DNA from 3 places in the Caballeronia sp. LjRoot31 genome. Region 1 is predicted to be linked to each of the others. Evidence: predicted binding sites of a transcription regulator. Region 1 holds the regulator's gene; each other region holds the start of a gene.
The links. The regulator FNR, encoded in region 1, switches genes on or off when oxygen is low (the NO sensors DNR and NnrR bind a similar motif). The targets are predictions, from matches to a motif close to TTGATNNNNATCAA.
Positions count from the first base shown of each region.

Region 2: a site for FNR is predicted at 3,924-3,937, ahead of ACSQ8V_RS25025 (oleate hydratase). Genes of this name have one in related genera too.
Region 3: a site for FNR is predicted at 3,186-3,199, ahead of ACSQ8V_RS26975 (universal stress protein). Genes of this name have one in related genera too.

Region 1 covers NZ_CAXURX020000003.1:1,187,812-1,195,472, reverse strand. The annotation lists gene ACSQ8V_RS34040 (zinc-dependent alcohol dehydrogenase family protein) at 1-58, opposite strand, end outside; gene ACSQ8V_RS34035 (universal stress protein) at 403-1,233, shown strand; gene ACSQ8V_RS34030 (universal stress protein) at 1,274-1,783, shown strand; gene ACSQ8V_RS34025 (universal stress protein) at 1,863-2,360, opposite strand; partial or broken gene ACSQ8V_RS34020 (histidine kinase) at 2,485-3,849, shown strand; gene ACSQ8V_RS34015 (response regulator) at 3,846-4,493, shown strand; gene ACSQ8V_RS34010 (response regulator) at 4,675-5,073, shown strand; gene fnr (fumarate/nitrate reduction transcriptional regulator Fnr) at 5,158-5,943, shown strand; gene acs (acetate--CoA ligase) at 6,273-7,661, shown strand, end outside.
Region 2 covers NZ_CAXURX020000002.1:1,471,346-1,479,006, forward strand. The annotation lists gene speC (ornithine decarboxylase) at 1-2,255, opposite strand, end outside; gene ACSQ8V_RS25020 (basic amino acid/polyamine antiporter) at 2,298-3,812, opposite strand; gene ACSQ8V_RS25025 (oleate hydratase) at 4,018-5,646, shown strand; gene ACSQ8V_RS25030 (general stress protein) at 5,814-6,368, shown strand; gene ACSQ8V_RS25035 (HAD-IC family P-type ATPase) at 6,453-7,661, shown strand, end outside.
Region 3 covers NZ_CAXURX020000002.1:1,938,443-1,946,103, forward strand. The annotation lists gene ACSQ8V_RS26955 (ABC transporter substrate-binding protein) at 1-110, shown strand, start outside; gene ACSQ8V_RS26960 (AAA family ATPase) at 376-2,070, shown strand; gene ACSQ8V_RS26965 (BON domain-containing protein) at 2,235-2,885, opposite strand; partial or broken gene ACSQ8V_RS26970 (Hsp20/alpha crystallin family protein) at 2,935-3,045, opposite strand; gene ACSQ8V_RS26975 (universal stress protein) at 3,296-4,123, shown strand; gene ACSQ8V_RS26980 (c-type cytochrome) at 4,157-4,495, shown strand; gene ACSQ8V_RS26985 (DUF3564 family protein) at 4,517-4,873, shown strand; gene ACSQ8V_RS26990 (PAS domain-containing sensor histidine kinase) at 5,125-6,219, shown strand; gene ACSQ8V_RS26995 (Crp/Fnr family transcriptional regulator) at 6,254-6,982, opposite strand; gene ACSQ8V_RS27000 (chemotaxis protein CheB) at 7,402-7,661, opposite strand, start outside.

The DNA.
Region 1 (7,661 bases):
GCATTGGTCGGTCATCGAGGGATTTACTGCCGGGTCCGTGATACACGAGTGCCTTCATCGTCAATCTCCTTTTGTCTGGACATGCTTGGAAACGAGGCTTCCACGACAAAACTTTAGGCTTGGCGAACGCGGGCGCGGTTGACCTGTATCAACCGATAAGAACATGCATGCGGAAGCTCCTGCCGTGACTATCGCAGCATCGCATTGGCCGCGCGCCTTTCAGGACGCGCCGGGATGCGGCTCCTTGATCTGTATCAACGGGAAAAAAACGCGAACTCATAGACTTTTTGTAAGCGTCGGATATCCGGACTGATTCCAGGACCGAATCCGGAGCCGAGTCTGGAGCAACGCCGCCGCTCACTGCGTCACTGACGCCAACGACCCACCAACGGAGCATCTGCGATGAGCTATAAAAGCATCGTCGTTCAACTCGACATGAGCGCGCGCGCCCATCCACGCCTCGAATACGCTTTGCGTCTAGCCAGGCAATTCGACGCGCACCTGACCGGCGTGTTCTCGGCGTTTACTCCAGACCCGCGTTCTTTCTATGTCATGGCCGGCGTAGCGGACTATTACGAAGAGCACCGTAAAACCCGTCAGGAACGCCATGGCGCGCTCGAACGGATCTTTCACGCGGAATTGTTGCGCGCGGGTGTGACGGGGCAGTGGGTCGATCACCCTGATTCCGCGGACGAAGCGATTCCTCGCTATGCCCGTTACGCGGATCTGGTCGTGGCGGGACAGGACGATCCGGACGATCCGGAATCATTTATCGCCGATCATTTCCCTGAAACGCTCGTCATGACCGCGGGCCGCCCTGTGCTGTTCATTCCCTACACCGGGGTGTTTCCGGCGCTTGGCGCGAACATCATGGTTGCGTGGAACGGCAGCCGCGAGTCGGCCCGCGCTGTCCACGACGCGATGCCGCTGCTGCAGGGCGCCGAAAGGGTCACCGTCGTCAGGCTCAACGAGTCGCAAGGCGACAACCGCATTCCAGGCGCCGACATCGCGCTCCTGCTGGCCCGGCACGGCGTCAAGGCCGAAGTCGCGGCAATCGACGGCGTCAACGACGTACCGATGGGCGACATGCTGATTTCGCGCGCGTCGGACCTGGGTGCCGATCTCATCGTCATGGGCGCGTATGGCCACTCGCGCTGGCAGGAACTCGTGATGGGCGGCGCGACGCGCACCATGCTGGAGTCCATGCCCGTACCCGTATTGATGTCGCATTGATGTTGCTTTAGAACCAGGTTTAGAACCAAGGAGATTCTTCATGTACAACCGCATTCTCGTTCCTATCGATGGCAGCGAAACGTCAGAACACGCCCTCGACGCCGCCCTGGAACTCGCTCACGAACACGACGCGGAACTCAAGCCGGTTTATGTGGTGGACGTGCCGCAATTGATGTATTCGGGGCCGGCCTGCGACCCGTCGCTCGTACGCGAAGCTTTTGTCAAAGAGGGGGCGCTAGTGCTGGCCGACGCGGCCGCCAAGATGCTGCGCGCGGGTGTCAAAGGCTCGACGCTCGTCGTTGAAGTCGATCCTTTGGGTGACGATATTGCCCAAAGGATCACGGCCGCCGCGAAAGATTTCAGCGCCGATCTCGTGGTCATGGGCACGCACGGGCGGCGCGGCTGGCGCAGGCTCGTGCTGGGCAGCGTGGCCGAGCGTTTCTTGCGGATTTCGACCCGGCCAGTGCTGCTGGTACCGCTGAATTCCGCGGAAAAAAAGGAACCGCGCAAAGCGAGCAGCACGCCGGACGTTGCCGACGCGTCTTTATAAGCGTCTTTATCAGTAAGGGCGGGACCGTCCCGGTCCGGCCCGACGCATGAGCGCCACATGAGCGCCGCCGGTCGGGCCGTTAGGGAATGCGCCAGAGCGCGAGTGCCGCACCGTGTTCATCGTCGCGCTGATCGTCACGAACGGTGAGGACCGGAACATGACTCGAACGCAAAACTGTTTCCGCGACGCTGCCGATCAAATGCCGGCGCGTGCCACGCGGTCCATGGGTCCCCATCACGATAAGATCCGCTTCGAACGCCTGGGCCGCTTGCATGAGGGCGCCCGGGATGCTTGCGCCGTGTGCATCAATGATCTGAGTAATGCAGCGTACCCCGCTGCGATCGCACAAGTCGCGCACATGATCGAGCTGCCAATGCGCGCCGCTATCGGCCGCCTCGCCCGCCTCTTCTCTGGCCTCTTCTCCGATAACCCCGCCCACAAGATCACAAAAGTCGTGCGAGACAACGCACGCCACCATCAACTCCGCATCGACGACCTGCGCCAGCTTGAGCGCCTCTTCAAGTGCAAGGCGCGCGCTGACGCTGCCGTCGAGCGCTACCAGAATTCGTTTGTACATGACCCGCTCCCCGGATGTCCTTCATGCTTCAGTGTCCGTGTGCAGGCCCGCCGGCCACTTGATCCACATCAATTCACGCGGCCGGGGGTATGCCGCACAAATCACGTCCGGCGCGGCACGGTATGATCCGCACAACCGCCCGACCCTGGCGGCACGCATTTCCCCCTTCCCCGGAGACCCCATGTCCGCGCCACGGCGTAACACGGCATCGCAGACCGCATTGCAGCGCGGCGCCAGCCGACAGACCCGCCTAACGGGCATGGTTGGCATGGCCGGTGCCCTCCTGTTCACCGCGAGCGCCGCCTTCATGGCGTTCAGGCGCCACGGCGCGAAGGCCGCGAAAGCCGCAAACGCCGCAAACGCCGCGACACCGGCTTCAACACGCCTTGACGAGGCGCGACTGCGCGGCATCATCCGCTCGTCGATGGAGGCGATCATTACCATCGACGAAAACCAGCGAATCGTCATGTTCAACCCAATGGCCGAACGTCTGTTCGACTGCCCGGCCGCCGACGCGCTCGGTACTTCCCTTGCCCGCTTCGTTCCCGAGCGCTTTCGCGCCGGTCACGAAGCGCATGTGCGCCAGTTCGGCGTCACCGGCGTGTCCGACCGGCAAATGGGCGGGCGGCGCATCCTGTACGGCCTGCGCGCGACCGGGGGTGAGTTCCCGCTCGAAGCATCGATCTCCCAATTCGGCGATGAAACCGGCAAGCTTTACACGGTGATGCTGCGCGACATCAGCGCGCAAGTCGACGCTGAACGCTCGCTGCAGCGCTCGCACGAGGAACTGCGGGAGCTCTCCGCGAATTTGCTGAGTATCCGCGAGGAAGAAAAGTCCCGTATTGCAAGGGAGTTGCATGACGACCTGGGCCAGCAATTGACCGCGCTGAAAATGGATATCTCCTCGCTCGAACTTAGCCCCGGAACGGACGCCGAGGCGCGCGCGCAATTGCGCGGCATGCAGCGCCTGATCGACGCAACCGTCGCCTCGATGCGCCGGATAGCCGCCGACCTGCGCCCGGTGATGCTCGATGACCTGGGCCTGGTCCCGGCCATCGACTGGCTGGCGATCGACTTTACGAACCGCTACGGCATTGACGTCGAGCGGCGGATCGACGCGAGGCACACCATTTTCAGCCGCGACGGCGCAACCGCCGTGTTCCGGATCGTGCAGGAGGCGCTGACCAATGTGGCGCGTCATGCGCAAGCTACCCATGTCAATCTGGCGTTGTATCTGGAAGGTGAGCGCTGCATCCTGCGCATTGCCGACGACGGCATAGGCGCACATGGGCGTGCCGACGCCGGGCGCAAGTCGTTTGGTCTTATCGGCATCCGCGAACGGGCGCACGGGCTGGACGGGTCGGTCTCGATCGAGTCCGGCATCGGACAAGGGTTTGCTGTGACCGTGACATTCCCGCTGGCGACCTTGCAACAGGACGAGCCTTTCTCCAGCAATCCAGAAAACACCGAGGAAGAACCGCTGCAATGACCCGAGTATTGATCGCCGATGACCACGCCCTCGTACGCGACGGGCTACGCCATATCCTGCTGAGCGCGAATGGCCTGGAGGTCGCTGGTGAAGCCAGCGACGGCGCTTCCACCATGGCGATGATCCGCGCCACCCCAGCGGACGTGCTGGTCCTCGACCTGTCGATGCCCGGCAGGAACGGCGTCGAACTGCTCAAGCAGATCAAGGACGAGAAACCGTCGCTGCGCATCCTGGTCCTGACAATGCATGCCGAACAGCAATACGCGGTGCGTGCGTTCAAGGCGGGGGCATCGGGGTATCTGACCAAGGAAAGCGCGAGCGCTGAACTGGTCACGGCCGTGAGCAAAGTCGCGGCAGGCGGCGTGTACGTCAGCCTCGCGATGGCCGAGCGGCTCGCACAAAGCCTGAACGATCCGGCCGACGACCTGCCGCACCGGCGGCTTTCCGACCGCGAATTCGAAGTATTCCGGCGGATCGCGGCGGGTGAAACGATCACGCAAATCGCCCAGGCGCTGTCGGTGAGCGCCAAGACGGTCAGCACGTACAAAACGCGCATCCTCGAAAAAATGCAGATGCCGCACGACACCGCGCTGGTCCGCTATGCCATGCGCCACAAGCTCTTCGACGACGACTGCGACGCCTGAAAGATCGCCTAAAAACGCGCCTGAAAGCCCGAATACCCCCGCCCAATACGCTTGGCGCCAGCGTGTAGTCCGATCCCTACAGCCCTTCCAAAACCCCTACATCATGTCTGGCCGCTCGCCGATTTTATTTTGAGATAGCCTCGAACATACTTCGAGGCATGAACTCAAACGGTTGCGCTCCATGCTGAAGATCTTCCTCGTCGATGACTCGGGCCTTGTGCGCCGCCGCCTCTCTGCCCTGATTGGCGCGCTGGACAGTGTGGTGATCGTGGGCGAGTCCGAAGAAGCGGACTCGGCGCTGGGGTGTATCCGCATGACCCGCGCCGATCTCGTGATCGTTGACCCGCATCTGGCGGGTGGCAGCGGCATGGAGATCGTTGAATCACTGGCGCGCGCCACGTCGCCTGTCCTGACCATGGTGTTGACCAATCATTCGGGACCGGCATTTCGTGCTGCTTGCCAGCGCGCCGGCGCAAGCTATTTCTTCGACAAGACCGGCGAGTACGAACTGGCCCGCGACACCATCGTGCGACTGGCCAATAAGCACCGCCGCGAGCGCATACGCTGCGAGCCGGCATGACCGTCTCTCACTCGTTGCGCGCCCGATCCGCACAGCTCCTCAGTCCATCCATTCAGTGATCGTCCGACTCTTCTGGAGACAGGCATGACCTCAGCTATCGCTTGCGCGCCCGCCGCTTCAACCTCGACGCCTTTTGCTTATCTGGCACGCTCCTCCACCACGAGTTCGCCGCCACCGGGCGCTCGTGCGGACACGAACTGCTCCGCTTGTTCGTTGCACTCCATCTGCATGCCGCCTCTCCTGAGCGCGACCGAGCTGGCGCGGCTCGACGCGATTGTCTGCTCCACGCGGCTTGTACGACGCGGCGAGACGCTATACCGCGCCGGCGACAAGTTCAAAAGCATCTACGCCGTGCGTGTCGGTTGCTTCAAGACGGTCATCACGCATCGCGACGGCCACGAGCAAGTCACCGGGTTTCATATTGCAGGCGAACCGCTCGGACTCGACGGCGTATGCTCCGATGAACAGAATTGCGATGCAATCGCGCTCGAGGACAGCAAGGTGTGTGTCATCCCGTTCGACTTGCTGGAGGACCTTTGCCACGACGTGAAGGCCATGCAGCAGCACGTGCATCGCATGATGAGCGGCGAGATCGTGCGTGAATCCGGGCTCATGATGATGCTCGGCACCATGACCGCCCAGCAGCGCGTTGCGGCGTTCCTGCTCAACCTGTCGTCGAGAATGAAAACGCGCGGCTACTCTTCCGCGGAATTCAATCTGCGGATGACACGTGAAGAGATTGGCAGCTATCTCGGGCTGAAACTCGAGACCGTGAGCCGGATGTTCTCCAAGCTGCAGCACGCAGGGGTGATCGATACAAACGGCAAGCAGGTACACATTCTCGACAGCGAGAAGCTTGCCGGGGTTTAAGCGAAGCAAACGGACGTGCCCATGGAATTTCATATCGACCCGGCCGCTTTCGGCGATGCTGATCGTGCCGATGATGGACGATCTGATCACGCAGCGTAGGTGAAGCCATGGCGCTGACCTGTCCGCTTGACTTGTATCAATGAGATATCCACTGGACATCTCATAGTCGGATAACGTCGGATAGCGGCCACGCTTTTTCGACAAGCGCATGGGGTGCCCATCCTGCTGCGTCATGGGGTCATCAAGAGCCCTTCATCAAGAACCCCTTGTCAACCGACGATCCTTGTTGGCTCGCCGATCTCACGATCCATGATTAAAGCGAGGAGACCATGTCTACCATCGAATCGACCCCTCTCGTCCCTGCCCAGGAGATTGCTCCGGCAGGCCGCAGCGCGATTGAAAGCATGGACGCTTATCGCGCGCTCGTGGCTGAGGCGGGCCAGGATCACGAAGCGTTCTGGGCACGCCTTGCGCGCGAGCATTTGACCTGGCGCCGTCCGTTCACGCAGATTCTCGACGACCGGGACGCACCGTTTTACAAGTGGTTCGAAGACGGCGAACTGAATGCGTCGTACAACTGCCTCGACCGCAATCTGGCCGCCGGCAATGCGAACAAGACCGCGATCATCTTCGAGTCCGACGACGGCAAGGTTTCGAACATCACGTATCAGGCGTTGTATCACCGGGTATGCCGGCTCGCGAATGCACTGCGCGCACGCGGCGTGAAGAAAGGCGATCGCGTCGTCATCTATCTGCCGATGTCAGTCGAAGGGGTTGTCGCGATGCAGGCCTGCGCGCGCATCGGCGCACCGCATTGCGTCGTGTTCGGCGGCTTTTCCGCGAAGTCGCTGCATGAGCGCATAACGAACGTCGGCGCGGTAGCAATCATCACCGCTGACGAGCAGGTTCGCGGCGGCAAGACACTGCCGCTGAAAAGCATTGTGGACGACGCGCTTGCGATGGACGGCACGGACGCCGTGAAGACCGTCGCCATCTATCGGCGCACGGGTGGCCGGATTCCATGGATCGGCGGCCGCGATGCATGGCTGCATGAACTGGAGCACGCACAGCCGGATACCTGCGAGCCCGAATGGGTGAGCGCCGAGCATCCACTGTTCGTGTTGTATACGTCCGGGTCCACCGGCGCGCCGAAGGGTGTGCAGCACAGCACCGGAGGCTATCTGCTGTGGGCTGCGGTCACCATGAAGTGGACCTTCGATATCAAGCCTGACGATGTCTTCTGGTGTACCGCCGACATCGGCTGGATCACGGGGCATACGTACATTTGTTATGGGCCGACCGCCGTTGGCACGACCCAGATCATTTTCGAAGGCGTGCCGACCTATCCGAACGCGGGCCGTTTCTGGGACATGATCGAGCGCCACAAGGCGACGATTTTCTACACCGCGCCGACTGCCATCCGGTCCCTCATCAAGAGCGCTGAAGCGGATTGCGCGGTGCATCCGGAAAGCTTCGACCTGAGCACGTTGCGCATCCTCGGCACGGTCGGTGAACCCATCAACCCGAGCGCGTGGACGTGGTATTCGGAGCATGTCGGCGGCGGGCGGTGCCCCGTGCTCGATACGTTCTGGCAGACCGAAACAGGCGGTCACATGATTACGCCATTGCCAGGCGTTACACCACTCGTGCCTGGTTCCTGCACGCTGCCGCTGCCCGGCATAGATGCCGCGATCGTCGATGAAACCGGCAATGAGGTC
Region 2 (7,661 bases), on a different contig from region 1:
AAACCAGGGAAACGGTTGCCGCCTTCCTCGAACATCCGGAAGTAATCGAGCGTCGGCATCGCGCGCTCGGTGTAGCGCTCGCCGGATACGACCACCGCGATGCCCGGCGGATAGACAAGGCCAAGTGTTGCCGCAATTCGTCCCTCGATCTGGTCGATCGGCAACAACTCCACGTTGTTGCGCACGAGTTCGTGCATGGCGGCTTGCGGGGTCATCGCCATCTCGGGAAAGTGCGCTGCGCGGAACTGCTCGCGTTGCAGGCGGCTCGCATCGCGCTCACGATAGAACGCATGCATGTCGGCGCAAAGATCACGCAGGCCGATTCCCGCGTAACGCTCGCTATGCACGGCGACAAAGGTGGGGATGACATCGTCGAGAAGCGCGTTCTCGTCGTGCAATTGCTTGAAGCGCACCAGTGCCGAAAGCAGCGTGCCCGCCTTGCTCGACTCCAGCCCCGGGGTCAGCAGGAACAGGATGCTGTTGAGGTCATTCTTCTCGGGCACGATGCGCCGTTCGCGCAGGAACTCGGCGAGCACCGCCGCCGGAACGCCGTGCTCCGCGTACTCACCGGTGCTTCGATCGAACCCGGGCGTGATGAGCGTCAGCTTGTTCGGGTCCGTCATCGCGTAGCCCTGAGCAAGGTGGCCGAAGCCATGCCATGTCGCGTCCGGCGCAAGCTCCCAGTAACGCGGGTTGCTCGCGAGTTCGTCCGTCGACAGGTCTTCCCAGCGTTGCATGCCGTTCGTTGCCGCAACCTTGTCCGGTACGAACGGATCGAAGAACCAGCGGCGCGCGGGGTCCGTCTCCGTTGCTTCGTAGTCGTGTTTCAGCGCGCGGATTTTCTTGCGCATCTCGATCCCGAGCTTGATCGTGTCGTCCCACAGCACTTCGCCGGAGCGGCCCTTCATCATTTGCGCGCCTACATCGAGCGAGGCAAACAACGGATAGAACGGCGACGTGGACGAGTGCTGCATGAAGGTCTCGTTGAAACGCCGGTGACTGACCTGGCGGCGCTGGCCGTCAAGGTGCGCGTCCTTCACGTGGATCTGCGACGCCTGCGAGAAGCCAGCGAGTTGCTTGTGCGTCGACTGCGTGGCAAGGATGCCGGGCGCGTTGGCATCCAGTCCTTCGATGCCCATCGCGAAACGTCCCTTGAACAACGGATGGAACTTCATGAAGCCGGCCCAGGCTTCGTCGAAGAGAATGTATTCGCACAGGTGCCCGATCTTCTCGATCAGCATTTGCGCGTTGTAGATGGTGCCGTCGTAGGTGCATTGCTCGATCACCGCAACGCGAAACGGCCGCTCGCGCTGCCACGCCTTGGGATCTGTTACTAGCTTGTTGTAACGAATGCCGTCGCGGATGCGGTCCTCGTCGAGTGCGTCGAAATCGATCGGGCCGATCATCCCGTGCGCATTGCGTTGCGTCTGCAAATAGACAGGGATGCCCCCGCCGAGCAGCAGCGCGCCGTGATGTGCCGCCTTATGGTTGTTGCGATCGAAGAGCACCAGGTCACCCGGAGTCACGAGTGCGGTCAATGCAATCTTGTTGGACGTGGACGTACCGTTGAGCACGAAGTAAGTCCGCTCCGCGCCGAAGATCCGCGCCGCCGCTTTTTGCGCAGCGAGCGCGGGGCCTTCATGAACCAGCAGGTCGCCCAGTTCGACGACAGAGTTATCCAGGTCGTTACGGAATACCGCTTCGCCCAGATGCTTGACGAACGCGCGGCCGATCGGACTCTTCTGGTAAAACACGCCGCCGTTGTGGCCCGGACAGGTCCACATCTGGTTCGCCTGCTCCGCATAGTCGACCATCGCGCCGAAGAACGGCGTCTTGAGTGAGTCCGCGTACGTCCGCAAATGGCTCACCAGATTACGGGCGACGAACTCGGGCGTATCTTCTTCGATGAACACATAACCCGTCACATGCCCCAGCACCGTGACCGGAATTTCCGCCAAGAGATGGCGCTCGACCAGGATGAAGATGGGTACGTCGAGACCCCGCTCTCGTACAAAGCGCACGAAAGCCTCAACGTCGGTCTCCGACTCGGTCAGCGACCATTCCACGATCACGCAGCCAACTGCGGCCTCGCTGCGGATAGCGGAGGACGCTTCCGCCACCGTAACGGTGACCGTGGTGGCGTACCCCAGGCGTTCGAGTTCATCGACGAGCCGCTGAAAGCGTGAGGACGGCAACGCGGGTGGCAAGGGCAACGCACAGCAAAACAGGAAGCCGAACATCTGGTCATACAGCATCTTGATCCTTGTATTGGGAATCGTATCGAGTCGTTCGCGACCTCAACTGATCTTCACCATGCCCCGGCTGAACAAGACGACAGCCACACCTGCCACTATGACCAGCACGCCCGCGACCGATGCCTCACGTCCCGTGAACACCCGCTCGCCGGCCGCATGTTCGCGCCGTGCCCACCAGAAAACGGGAAAGCCGAGTGCAAAGAGAATGGTGGACATCAGGAGGAACTGCAGTCCCGCGGCATAGACGAGCCAGAGGGAATAGACCGTCGCAAGCACGCCGGTCCAGATCGATTCTTTCGAGGTCTCGCCGGTGGTCGGTGCGAACTTCGACTGCGTCGCGAAGCGCCACAGGAAAACGGTGCTGGCCAGATACGGCGGCAGAATCATGATTCCGGTGATCGAGATCAGCCACATCCAGGCGTCGTTGGCGAACAGCACCACGAAGATCACGAGCTGCATGACCGCACTCGATACCCATAGCGACGGCGCGGCGGCATGGTGACGGTTTTCTTCAGCGAGAAACTTCGGGAATACACCGTCTTTCGCGCCTTCGAACGGCAACTCTGCGACAAGGATGGTCCAGGCAAGCCAGCAGCTCAAAAGCGACACGAGCAGCGAGACGACGATAAACACCGCGCCCCAGTCGCCCACCGCCGCCTTCAGCACATAAGCTGCCGACGGTGAAGCGAGCCCCGCCAGCTGCGCCTGATGCATCACGCCGAACGGCAGCGCCGACAACAGGAAATAGAGGATCGTGCAGACCGTCAGGCCGAGAAAAGTCGCGATCCCCACTTGCGAGGTTTTGCTGGCGCGGTCCGACACCACCACCGCACCCTCGATGCCGATGAACACCCATAAGGTAACCAGCATGGTGCTCTTGACTTGCGCGAGGAGGCTGCCCAAATGCTCCTGGGCGCCCCAGAAGTCGTAGGAGAACATGCCGCCCTTGATCGCCACCGCCATCGCACACAAGGCCACTGTGATGGTGCCAATATTCAAGACACTCGATATCACGCTCAGGACTGCTGCACGCTTTACGCCATAGAGCACGACAAAATGCATGACCCAGATCAGCAGCGACGCGCCGACAATCGACGGCCAGGTGTTACCCGCTGCGAACACAGGAAAGAAATAGCCGACCGTCTTCATGATCAGCACGGCGAATGCAACGTTGCCGAAAGCGGCGGACAGCCAGTAGCCCCAGGCCATCTCGAAGCCCGCTAAGGAGCCGAAGCCTTCTTTCGCATACGAGTAGATGCCCGCCTTCAGATCGGGGCGTTTATCGGCTAGCGTGCGGAACGTATTCGACAGAAATAACATGCCGACAAGCGTGATCATCCATGCAATCACGATTGCCGCCAGTCCTGCGCCCTGGGCCATGTTCTGCGGCAGATTGAAGGCACCGCCGCCAATCATCGAGGCGATCACAACACCCGTGAGAAGCGGCAAGCTGAGCTTGCGGCTACCGGGCTGGGTGGTGGGCTGAATGGCGGATTGACCAACGACCGCATCGGCGGAAACGGGCTTGAGCGGCAAACTGCTGTGCGTCTGGTCCATGAGGCGTTTTCTCCCTGCTGCTTGTGTGCCGTCGGTGTTGCGTCTGTGCGCCCTTGCAAGGCTTTTCGACGTTTGACCTGATTCAGCATAGGGACTGCATGGCCCCGCTCGTTGATCTGTATCAACCCCGGTTTAAGTGGGAAGGCTACCTTGCAAAGCAGTGCTTTCGTGCCCATCGCTTAACAAATCCAACCCGGGTGATCCCATGCAACGTGCAGATACGGATACGGATACGGATACGGACCCTGCCATGCCGTTCTCCTCCGAAGACAGCAAGTTTTATCTGGTGGGAGGCGGCATTGCATCGCTGGCCGCGGCCGCCTTCCTGATTCGCGATGCCGATGTTCCGGGCCGCAATATCACGGTACTCGAAGCGCTTGGCGTAGCAGGCGGAAGTCTGGACGCAGCGGGCTCGGCCCAGGACGGTTATGTCCTGCGCGGCGGCCGCATGTTCGAGAGCAAGTACGTGTGTACGTTTGACCTGTTCTCATCGATCCCTACGCTCGATGAAAGCAAGACCGTCACGCAGGAAATCGTGGACTGGAATGAAACGATGAAGACGGCGTCGAAATCTCGCCTGGTACGCGACGGTCATCGAATCGACAAGCCCGAGTTCGGGCTCACTGAAAGAGACATCCTCACGCTCGAACGCCTTGCGATCGAACCAGAGCACATGCTCGGCCGCAGCCGCATAGCGGACCACTTCGCCCCGGCCTTCTTCAAGACCCACTTCTGGCTGATGTGGTGCACGACCTTCGCGTTCCAGCCATGGCATAGCGCGGTTGAATTCAAGCGCTACCTGCTGCGCTTCGTGCACATGGTGTCGGGGTTCAACCAGTTGCACGGAATCATGCGCACGGTTTACAACCAATACGACTCGATGGTCCGGCCGCTGAGAAAATGGCTCGACGAGCGCGGCGTCCAGTTCCAGTTCGGCACGCGTGTGAGCGATCTGGTGCTCAACGAAGCCAACGGTGAAACGCGCGTGGAGGGAATCGTCTGCGAGCGCGAGGGGCGTAGCGTTTCAATCCCGGTCGGGCCGCGCGATGCGGTGATTGTCACGCTGGGTTCAATGACCGAAGGCTCGACCCTCGGCGGTATGGATCGCGCGGCCGTGCTGGACGGCAGCAGCGCCGGCACCTGTTCCTGGGCACTCTGGAACAGAATTGCGCTGAACCGCCCCGCTTTCGGCCGCCCGAACGTGTTCACTGATCACGTCGATGAATCGAAGTGGCTGTCGTTCACGACCACCTTGCATGATCCTGCGTTCTTCAACCTGGTCCGGGATTTCACTGGCAATGTCCCTGGTGAAGGTGGGCTCATCACCTTCGCGGATTCGAACTGGCTCATGTCGATCGTCCTGCCGCATCAACCGCATTTCATCGGCCAGCCGAGCGACGTGCAGGTGTTCTGGGGATACGGCCTCTATATCGATCGCCCCGGCGACTTCGTGAAGAAACCGATGGCCGAGTGCACTGGCCGCGAGATCATGACCGAGGTACTAGGGCATCTGCGCGCTGGCAACGCGGCTTCTGTTCTCGACCACGCCGTGTGCATCCCCTGCCTGATGCCCTTCATTACCAGTCAGTTCATGCCGCGCGAACACGGCGACCGGCCGGAAGTCGTGCCGCAGGGATCGGTGAATCTGGCTTTTACCGGCCAGTTTTGCGAATTGCCGGATGACGTTGTCTTCACCGTGGAGTATTCGATTCGCTCGGCGCAGGCAGCGGTCTATCGCCTGCTTGACATCGCGCGGACGCCGCCGGCCGTCTACCAGGGCAAGTTCGATCCGCGCGTCCTGTTCAAGGCGTTCGAGGCCCTTCACGACCTGTAGAGATCAGCCAACGCGTTTATCACCGTACCGCGCACGGCACGCACTGAGTAGTTTCCGAGCCTGCGCATGCACGGACTATGTAGGTACCATCGAAACACACTGGCGCAGAAGGGTTTGCACCCGCGAACCTTTTTGCGCCTTGTTCAACGCGTTAAAAGGAGAAGCAAATGACCGGCAACGACGTTCTGATCGCCACGTTCAATGACCACACCGAAGCCGATGCGGCTGTCCGAAAGCTCATTGAAAACGGCTTCGACATGAAACATTTCAGTGTGGTCGGCAAGGGCTATCACACTGAAGAAAAAGTGGTCGGTTTCTACAATACCGGCGACCGCATGAAGATATGGGGCAAGTACGGTGCGTTCTGGGGAGCGCTATGGGGCGCCCTGTTCGGCGGCGTCTTCCTGACGTTGCCGATCATCGGGCCGGTCGTCGTAGTCGGCTATCTTGCGTCCATCGTGGTATCCGCTCTCGAAGGCGCGGTGGTGGTAGGCGGTGTCAGTGCCCTGGGCGCCGCGCTCTTCAACGCGGGCGTTCCGAAGGATCACGTGATCCATTACGAGACCGCGCTCCAGGCCAATGGATTTATTGTCATGGCGAACGGCCCGGCCGAAGAAATGGCGCGCGCCCGTGCAATCCTGCAAGCGCATCAGCCTGCACGGTTGGACCTTCACGAAGGCGCTGCACCTGCCAACGAAGCGCCGGCCACGGCAGCCCTCTGATCTAACTCGACCGCGTAATTCGATCCGCATCGGCACGCCGACCTGACATAGTCCGCATTCGCTCGCGGACGCTTGGAGCATCTAATGATTCAGTCGTCGACCAACTCGCAAGCCGGCGACAATTCCGGTCTTTCGGGAGAACATGACTTAAGCGCAGTGGTCGACGACCACGGCCCGGTCCCGCCGCCCGGCCCCGAGGACCATGCCATCGCCGCCTTGCCATCCGGCCTCACGACTGAGGAGGCCGAGCATCGTCTGAAGACCGAAGGCGCGAATGCGATTGCCGATGTTCGCCAGAGTCCCCTCTGGATGGCGGCCAAGAAATTATGGGCACCTGTCCCCTGGATGCTTGAAGTCGCCATTATTTTTCAAGTGGCGCTGAAAGACTATGTTGGCGCGAGCATCGTCCTGTTGCTCCTGCTGTTCAACGCGGGTCTTGGGCTCTTTCAGGAGAGTCAGGCTCAGGCGACGGTCGACGCGCTCCGCTCGCGTCTTGCGTTGCTGGCCGCAGTCCGTCGTGACGGCAAATGGAAGACCGTGCCCGCTGCCGGCCTGGTGACTAACGATATCGTCAAGCTTTCGCTCGGGACGGTTGTCCCAGCCGACGTCGATCTGATCGACGGCTCCGTGTTGCTGGACCAGTCGATGCTGACCGGCGAGTCGGTGGCAATCGAATCGGGCGCGGGTGCTCATGCGTTCGCGGGCGCACTCGTGCGACGTGGCGAAGCCCTTGGAAAGGTGGTCGCAACAGGCGAACGCACCAAGTTTGGACGGACAGCGGAACTCGTTCGCACCGCCACGGCGGAGAGCTCGCAACAGAAAACCGTATTGCGAGTCGTGCGTAACCTTGTACTGTTCAACGGAGCCGTGACTGTTCTGCTGGGCGTGTATTCGTTCTTCGTCTCCATGCCGATCAGTGAGATGGTGCCTCTGCTTCTGGTCGCGATCCTGTCTTCAATTCCTGTGGCGTTGCCGTCGATGTTCACCTTGGCCGCGGCTGTCGGCGCCCGGTCTCTCGCGAGCAGGGGTGTTCTGTCGACGCGCCTCTCGGCAGTCGACGAAGCAGCCGGTATCGACGTTCTCTGCTCCGATAAAACCGGTACCCTGACGTGCAACGAACTTGCGGTCGTATCGATCAGCCCGATGCCGCCATTCGACGAAGCTCACCTGCTTGCGCTCGCCGCGCTGGCGAGCTCGGACGGTGGCCAGGACGCGGTCGACGCCGCCATTCGCGGCGCGTCCTCAGCCAAGCCGATCCCGGACGCGCCGGCGTTGGTCAAGTTCGTGCCGTTC
Region 3 (7,661 bases), on a different contig from region 1:
GCAGCTTCGTCTACGCGAGCGAACTCAACCGGCTCGGTGTCTTGAAGAACAAGGCAACGTCATGGAAGGATTACTTCTTCCCCGAGGCGTATGCCTTGCCGGGTAGCTGAGACGCGGCGAAGCGCCCGTCGTTTTCCCGGCCGCAGATCGCCGCCGCAGCGCCGGGTCGGACTCCTGAACTGAAGCCAGCCGGCTCCGGCTTTAGACGCGGCACCCGACCCGTATCTGCCGGTATCCTGCCCGTCCCACCCCACCGACTTCCCTCAATCGACGCACGCCCTTGATCTGGGTCAAGCGGGCCTACGCTGGAAACGCGCGAAATGGAGTGATGGCGCGGCATGAAAAGCCGCGTGAAAATCTCTCAGGGCGGTCACCATGACAGCACATAGCTCGATGCGCGAAAGGAAAGCGACGCATGAATGGCGGTTGATCGATACGGCACTGCGCCGCTCATGTACATATCGACATCCTGCCGGACAGATCCGCAGAATCGAAACGCATATATCGGTGATCTATCTGGCCGGGAGACACGCATACAAGGTCAACAAACCGGTGACGCTCAGCTTTGCCGATTTCACGCGGCTGACAACGAGACAGCATTGCTGCGAAGCCGAAGTACGGCTGAATCGGCGCCTCGCCAAGCGTCTCTATAGAGGCGTGATGCCACTCAGCCGAGTTGGACGTACCGCGAGGCTTGGCGGAGACCGATGCGTGATCGGCTATGCGGTGCACATGAAGCGTTTCAAGGACGGCTGCCTGTTCTCCGATCTGGTGAACGCGAATCGGCTGGGCGACACAGCAATCGAATGTGCAGCGGAGCGTATCGCCGGTTTTCATCAGTCCATTCCGGCGCTTGCGCCCCGGCGAGAATACGGATCCGCGCCTTTGTTCCACACACAGGTGAACGCTGTTCTCGACGGACTCGAAGGCGCTGGTGTGGGGGTTCCATCGGCCATACGCGCGTGGTGTCACTCAGAGCTTGAACGACTGGCGGATGACATCGAAGAACGCCGGCGCCAGGGCTTCGTTCGCGAATGCCATGGCGACCTGCACCTCGACAACCTGGTTCAAACAGGACGCGATGTGCTCGTCTTCGATTGCATCGCCTTCAGCGAATCGCTGCGCTGGATCGACGTGATGAACGACGTTGCGTTCCTCGTCATGGATTTGCAGGCGCACAAGCGGCCCGACCTGGCAGCCCGTTTCCTGAACCGATGGCTATTTTTGACCGGCGACTTTTCAGGGCTACGCGTCCTGCGGCTTTATGTGGTGTATCGCGCGCTGGTGAGAACCTTGGTCGAAACCCTGAAGACACGCGGCGACCCATCGGCGCAGCGCGCCCGTCGCTACCTCGACTGTGCGATCGAGGCAATCCAGCCGCAACATGCAACGCTTCTGCTGTGTCATGGCCTATCAGGATCAGGCAAGTCAGTGGCAACGGCAGAACTGGCGCCGTTCATCGGCGCGGTGCGGATTTCAAGCGATGCCGAGCGCAAACGTGATCGGCCGCTTCAGGCCGCCGGGGGCAAAACCCTGCCACGTACCGCCTACACACACGCCGCAATCGATGCTCACTACATCAGGCTCCGCACTCTGGCCAGCCGGGCTATCGAGGGTGGCTACAGTGTGATCGTTGACGCAAGTTTCCTCAAATACGACCATAGGCAGCGCTTTTTTGAGCTTGCCCAAGCGTTGTCAGTCCCGGTGCTTATCCTCGACTTCCACGCGTCCACCACCAGTTTGTTCCGTCGTATCAGGGAACGGAAATTGGACCCGCAAAGACTCAGCGATGCCGACGAGCAAGTCCTCGTGAAGCAACTGGCGAATGAGGATCCGCTGCTACCGGAAGAATGCGCGCGAACGCTGTTCTTCGACACCGATGTGCCCCAGACCAGGTTCGGCGAGCGCGCGTACTGGAAGCCGCTACTTTCATTTTCAAGCTCACGCGTGACGCTGCACACCGTTCATCCCGTTCATCCCGTTCATCCTGTTGAGCCGACCGCAAGCGCGCACATGAGGCCAGACGCAAGCTTGACTTGCATCAGCCATGCGAGTGCTGCAAATGCCTAGACTTCGCGAAGACCGTCGAGTGCTGCCTCGCGCCCGGTTGCAAAGATTTTAGAGTGCGGAACGTGCCGGAACTGATGCTTTAATTCCTCACCCCAACCGGTGACGGTCCAGCTGGCGCTTGTCACTTGCTCTTTGAGAGTCTTGGCGCCTGTCCTTTATTCCACCTATTCCACCACCAGGTGATCGACCACCGCGTGTACGCCAGGCGCGGACCACGCAGCGCCACGAGCGGCCTCCCGTTCGCCGTGGCTTCCTACCGTGCCACTCAGGGTCACGACACCGTCATGCACCTCGATGCCGATGTGTTTGGCCTCGCGCTCGGCGTGGCGCAGCAGGGCCCGACTGATCTGTTCACCGACGTCGGACGGAGCGAGACCGCCGTGCATCTTGATCATGTTTGTGACACCCGTCACGCCGCGCATGTGCGTAATGCGCCGTGCTGCGCGATAACGTTGCCAGTTCAACTCGACATCGCCACGCAGCGTTACCCAACCCTTTTCAACCTGGACCTTCACGGCGCCTTCCTTCAGCCCGACCGTCCATTGCAAGATCGAATTGGCAGCCCGGGCGATATCGGCATCGCCCATCACATCCTTGGGCGGCAGACGGACCTCCGCCTGGGCAACGGTGGCCTTGACACCAGACACCCGTTGCACCGCCTTTTCAGCGGCGAGTTTTTCCGCATAGCTTGCCGGATGACCGAGCAGAGTCACAATGCTGTCCTGCACTTCAACCACGAAGCTCGACGAATCGACTTCCGGCGTCCAGTCCAGTTCCTCTTCCACGTCCTGCTTCAACTGTAGGTCGGTTTTCATAAAATCCTCTGCGACAAATAAAGCGCGCGGCAGACCGCGCGCCAACGGCTTAACTGATCTGAAGGCGTTTTTGCTCCGATGGCGCCTTCTTCGGAAGCGTCAGTGACAGCACGCCATCCTGGTCAAGATTTACCCCCGAGGCGAGCGGGCGAGCGAATTCGGTTGCCATGATCGAGTCCTCATTCCGTATGAACCAAGGCGCGAAGAGCGCCGCATGGTCAATGTCAATTTAGGCGTGGGACTCGGCTGGCCGTTGACCTATATCAACCAGTCTGCCCGCGATGCGACGCCCGCTCGCACTTGATCTACATCAATCGGCGCGCAGTAGCAGCTCATAGACTTTCTTATCAGGAGTTCACGACCCGGATTGATGCGGGCGCCTTCACTGACTCACCCATGGAGCACTCGTGATGAGCTATAAGACAATCCTGGTACATATCGACGACAGCCAGCGCAGTGACGCGCGCGTGGCGTTCGCCGTCGACTTTGCGCTCAAGCACGACGCGCACCTGATCGGACTTTATGTCGTGTGTCAGGACCTTCTGCGGCCTCTGTTCAGACGTGGCGAAAGCCTGAACCTGGCCGTCAACGAAGCACAGAGCGCAGCACGGCAGCAGCGGGCTCAAGACCATTTCGCGGCTGAGGCTCAGCGCGCGGGCATCAACGGCGAGTGGCGCGCACCGCCCGGCCCTGCCATCGAAAACGCCACGTTGCACGCACGCCATGCCGACCTGTTGATTCTTGGTCAACAAGATCCAGCGGACCCGGCGGCGTATGTCGCAAGGCATTTCCTGGAAGACCTGTTGATGGGCGGCGGTCGACCGGCCATGCTGCTTCCGTATGCGGGGCGTGTGAAGCGTTTCGGCGACTCGGTGTTGATCGCATGGGATGGCGGGCGGGCAGCCGCGCGCGCGGTGAAGGACGCCCTTCCCATTCTGCAATGTGCGCGTTTAGTGAAGATTGCCTGCGTGATCCGGCATCTTGAAGAAGGGGAGACGGCCGGACTCGAACTGACGGCCTATCTGGAACGGCAAAACGTACGCGCCGGGTTTACTTTATTGCTGCACGTATCCGGCGTCAGCACCGGCGCCATGTTGCTTAATGCCCTCGCCGATACGAACTCGGATCTTCTGGTGCTCGGCGCATACGGTCACGCACGCGCCGAAGAACGGGTGCTTGGCGGCGTGACCAGAACCATGCTCGAAAGCATGATCGCCCCGGTATTCATGTCTCATTGAACGATGACGTTGCGTCACTTTTGGAGCCTGTCGATGCAGCCACTTCAGCTATCACGTCAGGCCGGTATCGCGGGTCTTTTACTGTGCGCAGGGATGCAAGCGCTCGCGTCGCCGGAGCCGGTCGCACTCGTCGATCAGCAACACTGCATGTTCTGCCATACCGTCGACTCACCCTTTCTTGCGCCATCGTTTCAGCAGATCGCGGAGCGTTATCGCAACGTTCCGAACGCCGCTCTGATGCTCGAAGAAAAATTGCGGGTCGGCGGCCCCGCACATTGGGGCGATATGGCCATGCCGGCGCCAGCGGATCGCGGTGGCCCGCTTTCGCGAGAAGACGCCCGCACGCTCGTGCAATGGGTATTGAGTAACTAACCTGAAGTTGCGGAGGACACAATGCGTATCACGATCAAGTTGGACCAACCCGCAGACCCCGACGCGTTTGCAGTCCTTTGGGTGGATCTGGAATTGCACCACTGGTCGCGGGAAATGCACAGCGGCGTCGACATTCCGTCCTGGGGCCTTTTGCGCACCGCGCCGAGCGCAACGTTTATCTGCGACCCGGATTCAGCAGACGCACTGTGCACCTTGACCGGACTCGATCTGGACGACCGTATTCGCCTGATCGAAGGCCAGTTTGGACATGTGGTGTGGCATGGCGAATCGAACTTGAAAGTGCGCCTGGATCGCTGGCATGTGCAATGCATCGAGTCCGATTCGATTGAAGCCGAAAACGAGGTATTTGACGAGTAAATGCGTGCACCTCAAAGGACGCCGGAGAGGGCTGTTCACCACTTCATCATCTGTTTCCCCCTCTCATGCGCAAGGGCAAAATTGATTCAAATCAATGCTGGCTCAAGCCACTGCCCGTAACAATGCGGGAACGCTCGGCGGGCTATCACAGCGCCGCTTGTCGTGGGCGTGTCAGTCTTTATCGCTCGCAGTGTCGAACGATCCCTGCCGCTCATGCGGCGATTCAGTATGACTGCCCTCGCGCAATGCCCATGAACAACCAAGCCAAAGAGTCGCCGCAACGAGACAGACCGCATGTCGATCTGCTGCTTGCAAGCGATGCGAGTTTCCGGATGTTGGTCGAGGCAATCGACGGCTACGCCATCCTGATGCTCGACATGTCGGGTGTCGTCGTAAGCTGGAATGCCGGTGCGCAGAAGATGAAAGGCTATCGCGCCGATGAAATTATCGGGCGCCACTTCTCGGTCTTTCATACGCCTGAGGATCAGGCGGCCCTAAATCCGGCTACCCAGCTCGCCAAGGCAGCCGCGAACGAAACGTCGGAAAGTGAGGGCTGGCGCTTACGCAAGGACGGTTCGAAGTTCTGGGCGAACGTGGTCATCACCGCGATCCGCGATCAGGCGGGCACCTTGATAGGTTTCGGGAAAGTGACGCGTGACATGACCGAGCGCAAACGCCTCGCCGACCTCGAACACATCAGCTTGATGTCAGCGAGCATCGAGGCTGCCCGGGAAGAGGAGCAGGTTCGCATCGCGCGCGAGCTTCACGACGATCTCGGGCAGCAACTGACCGCTCTCAAAATGGCCCTCGTCAATACGGAGCGCGACCTCGGGCCTGATCAACACTCGGAGCCGCGACGCAATCCTTACACGAAGGACATGCTCGACTTGCTCGATCGAACGATGGATTCGGTTCGAAGAATCGCAAGCGGCCTGCGCCCCATTCCACTCGACACTTTGGGCTTGCAGCCCGCGCTTGCATGGTTCATCGAAGATTTCACGAAACGACACGGCATTGATGTCCTGGCGCGCATTGAGATCGGCAACATGGATCTGGGCGAGCCGGCCCAGACATCCCTATTCCGAATCGTCCAGGAAGCACTGACCAATGTGGCCAAGCACTCGTTTGCGACGCAGGTAAGCGTTGAACTGGCGCGCGCGGGCAAGACGTGCGTCGTTCACATTGAGGACAATGGGCAAGGCTTGGCGACCGGAACCACGCCCAGCCCGACATCGTTTGGTCTGCTGGGGATGCGCGAACGCGTCCATCGGCTGAACGGCACAATCTCGGTCGGGAACGCGCCTGGCAGTGGGCTTCGCATCAGCATCGCGTTGCCTTTATGGTGATCGACGAAAGCGGTGAACCCCGAAACGGCGACCGTTATTCCAGTCCTGCCAGCCTGCGAAGTTTGCTGATGTCCAGCAACGTGATAAAGCGCGGTCCGTTCCGAAGGATTGCTCCTTGCGATTCGAGTGAATGAAGCGCGCGACTGACGGACTCGACTGACAAGCCAACGTAGTCGGCAACGTCATGCCGCGTCATTGGCAACATGAGTTCTCCGACGGGTTGACCGGGCGTCACATAAGCCCGCTCTATCCAGAGCAGGAAATTCGCGAGCCGCGCCGGACCGTCGTTCTTCGAGACGGTAATCGTATGATGCTGCGACTGGCGAAGTTCATGACACAGCTTGCAAAGCAAGTTGATATCCAGTCGCGGGTCGCGCTCGAGTATGGCCCCTAGCGCATCGATCGGAATCTTGTAGGCGATGACCGGCGTAAGCGACTGCGCTGTCGCAACATAAGTGCCATTTTCGCTAAGCCCCAGCAAGTCCCGGGGAAACAGGAAGGAGGTAATTCGCCTGTCCCCGTTTGGCTGAAGTTGGTATGTTTGCGCGACGCCACTCACGATGTTGTAGACGAACAGCGCCTGCCCTCCCTCCGGATAAAGCACGGTATGACGCCGAACGTTGATAAGCCTTGAAATGCCGATCAATTCATCCTGTTCGGAAACTGACAGCAACTCCACGGCAGCGCCATCGCCGCTGCGTTGAAATGGTGTTGCATAGATGGAAGGCCGAAAACCCTGGGCCGAGATGGAGTCGTCTGTCATTCGACGTTGTGCCCTAATCTTTCATGGTCCGATGGTTTATGCAACCAGGCGAATCGCATGATAACTGTGTTGTAAAAACATGCGTTCCGATGCATATCCGGCTTCGTCGAAGCCAACCGAAGGCAAGCAACCGAAGGCAAGCAACCGACTGCTGCGTTTGCAGCGTATAAGCTGACTCTACTTTGTCAATTGATTCAGATCAACTGATCGGATTCGCGGCCCGTGGCAAAGCTGTAATCCGCCTGGCTGACCACGCGCGCGACCAATGGCGGCGCACATTCCACCATCACCTGTCATGACATTGGCAGGGCCTTTCCCAGTCAGGATACGAGCGGCCAACATATGCCGCGAACGATAGCTTGCCGCCCATCTTCCCCGGCCCGGTAACGGGCTCGACAAGATCCATTACGTCAGCACGCCTACGGTCTCGCGAGAGCACTCGCTGCCGGGCCGCCTTGCCCGAGTTGACCATCCGTGTGCCCCCACGCGGCAGCCAGTGCGAGACGGGCCAGCGCCGGAAGCGATTTGCAGCCCGTTTTCTTCATGATCGCGGCGCGGTGGTTTTCAACCGTGCGCTGGCTGATGCCGAGAGCCGTTGCAATAACTTTGCTGGGCTGGCCGGCAAGGACACGATCCATGATCTCGCGCTGCCGGGCGGTGAGGTCCGCCATGTGATCGG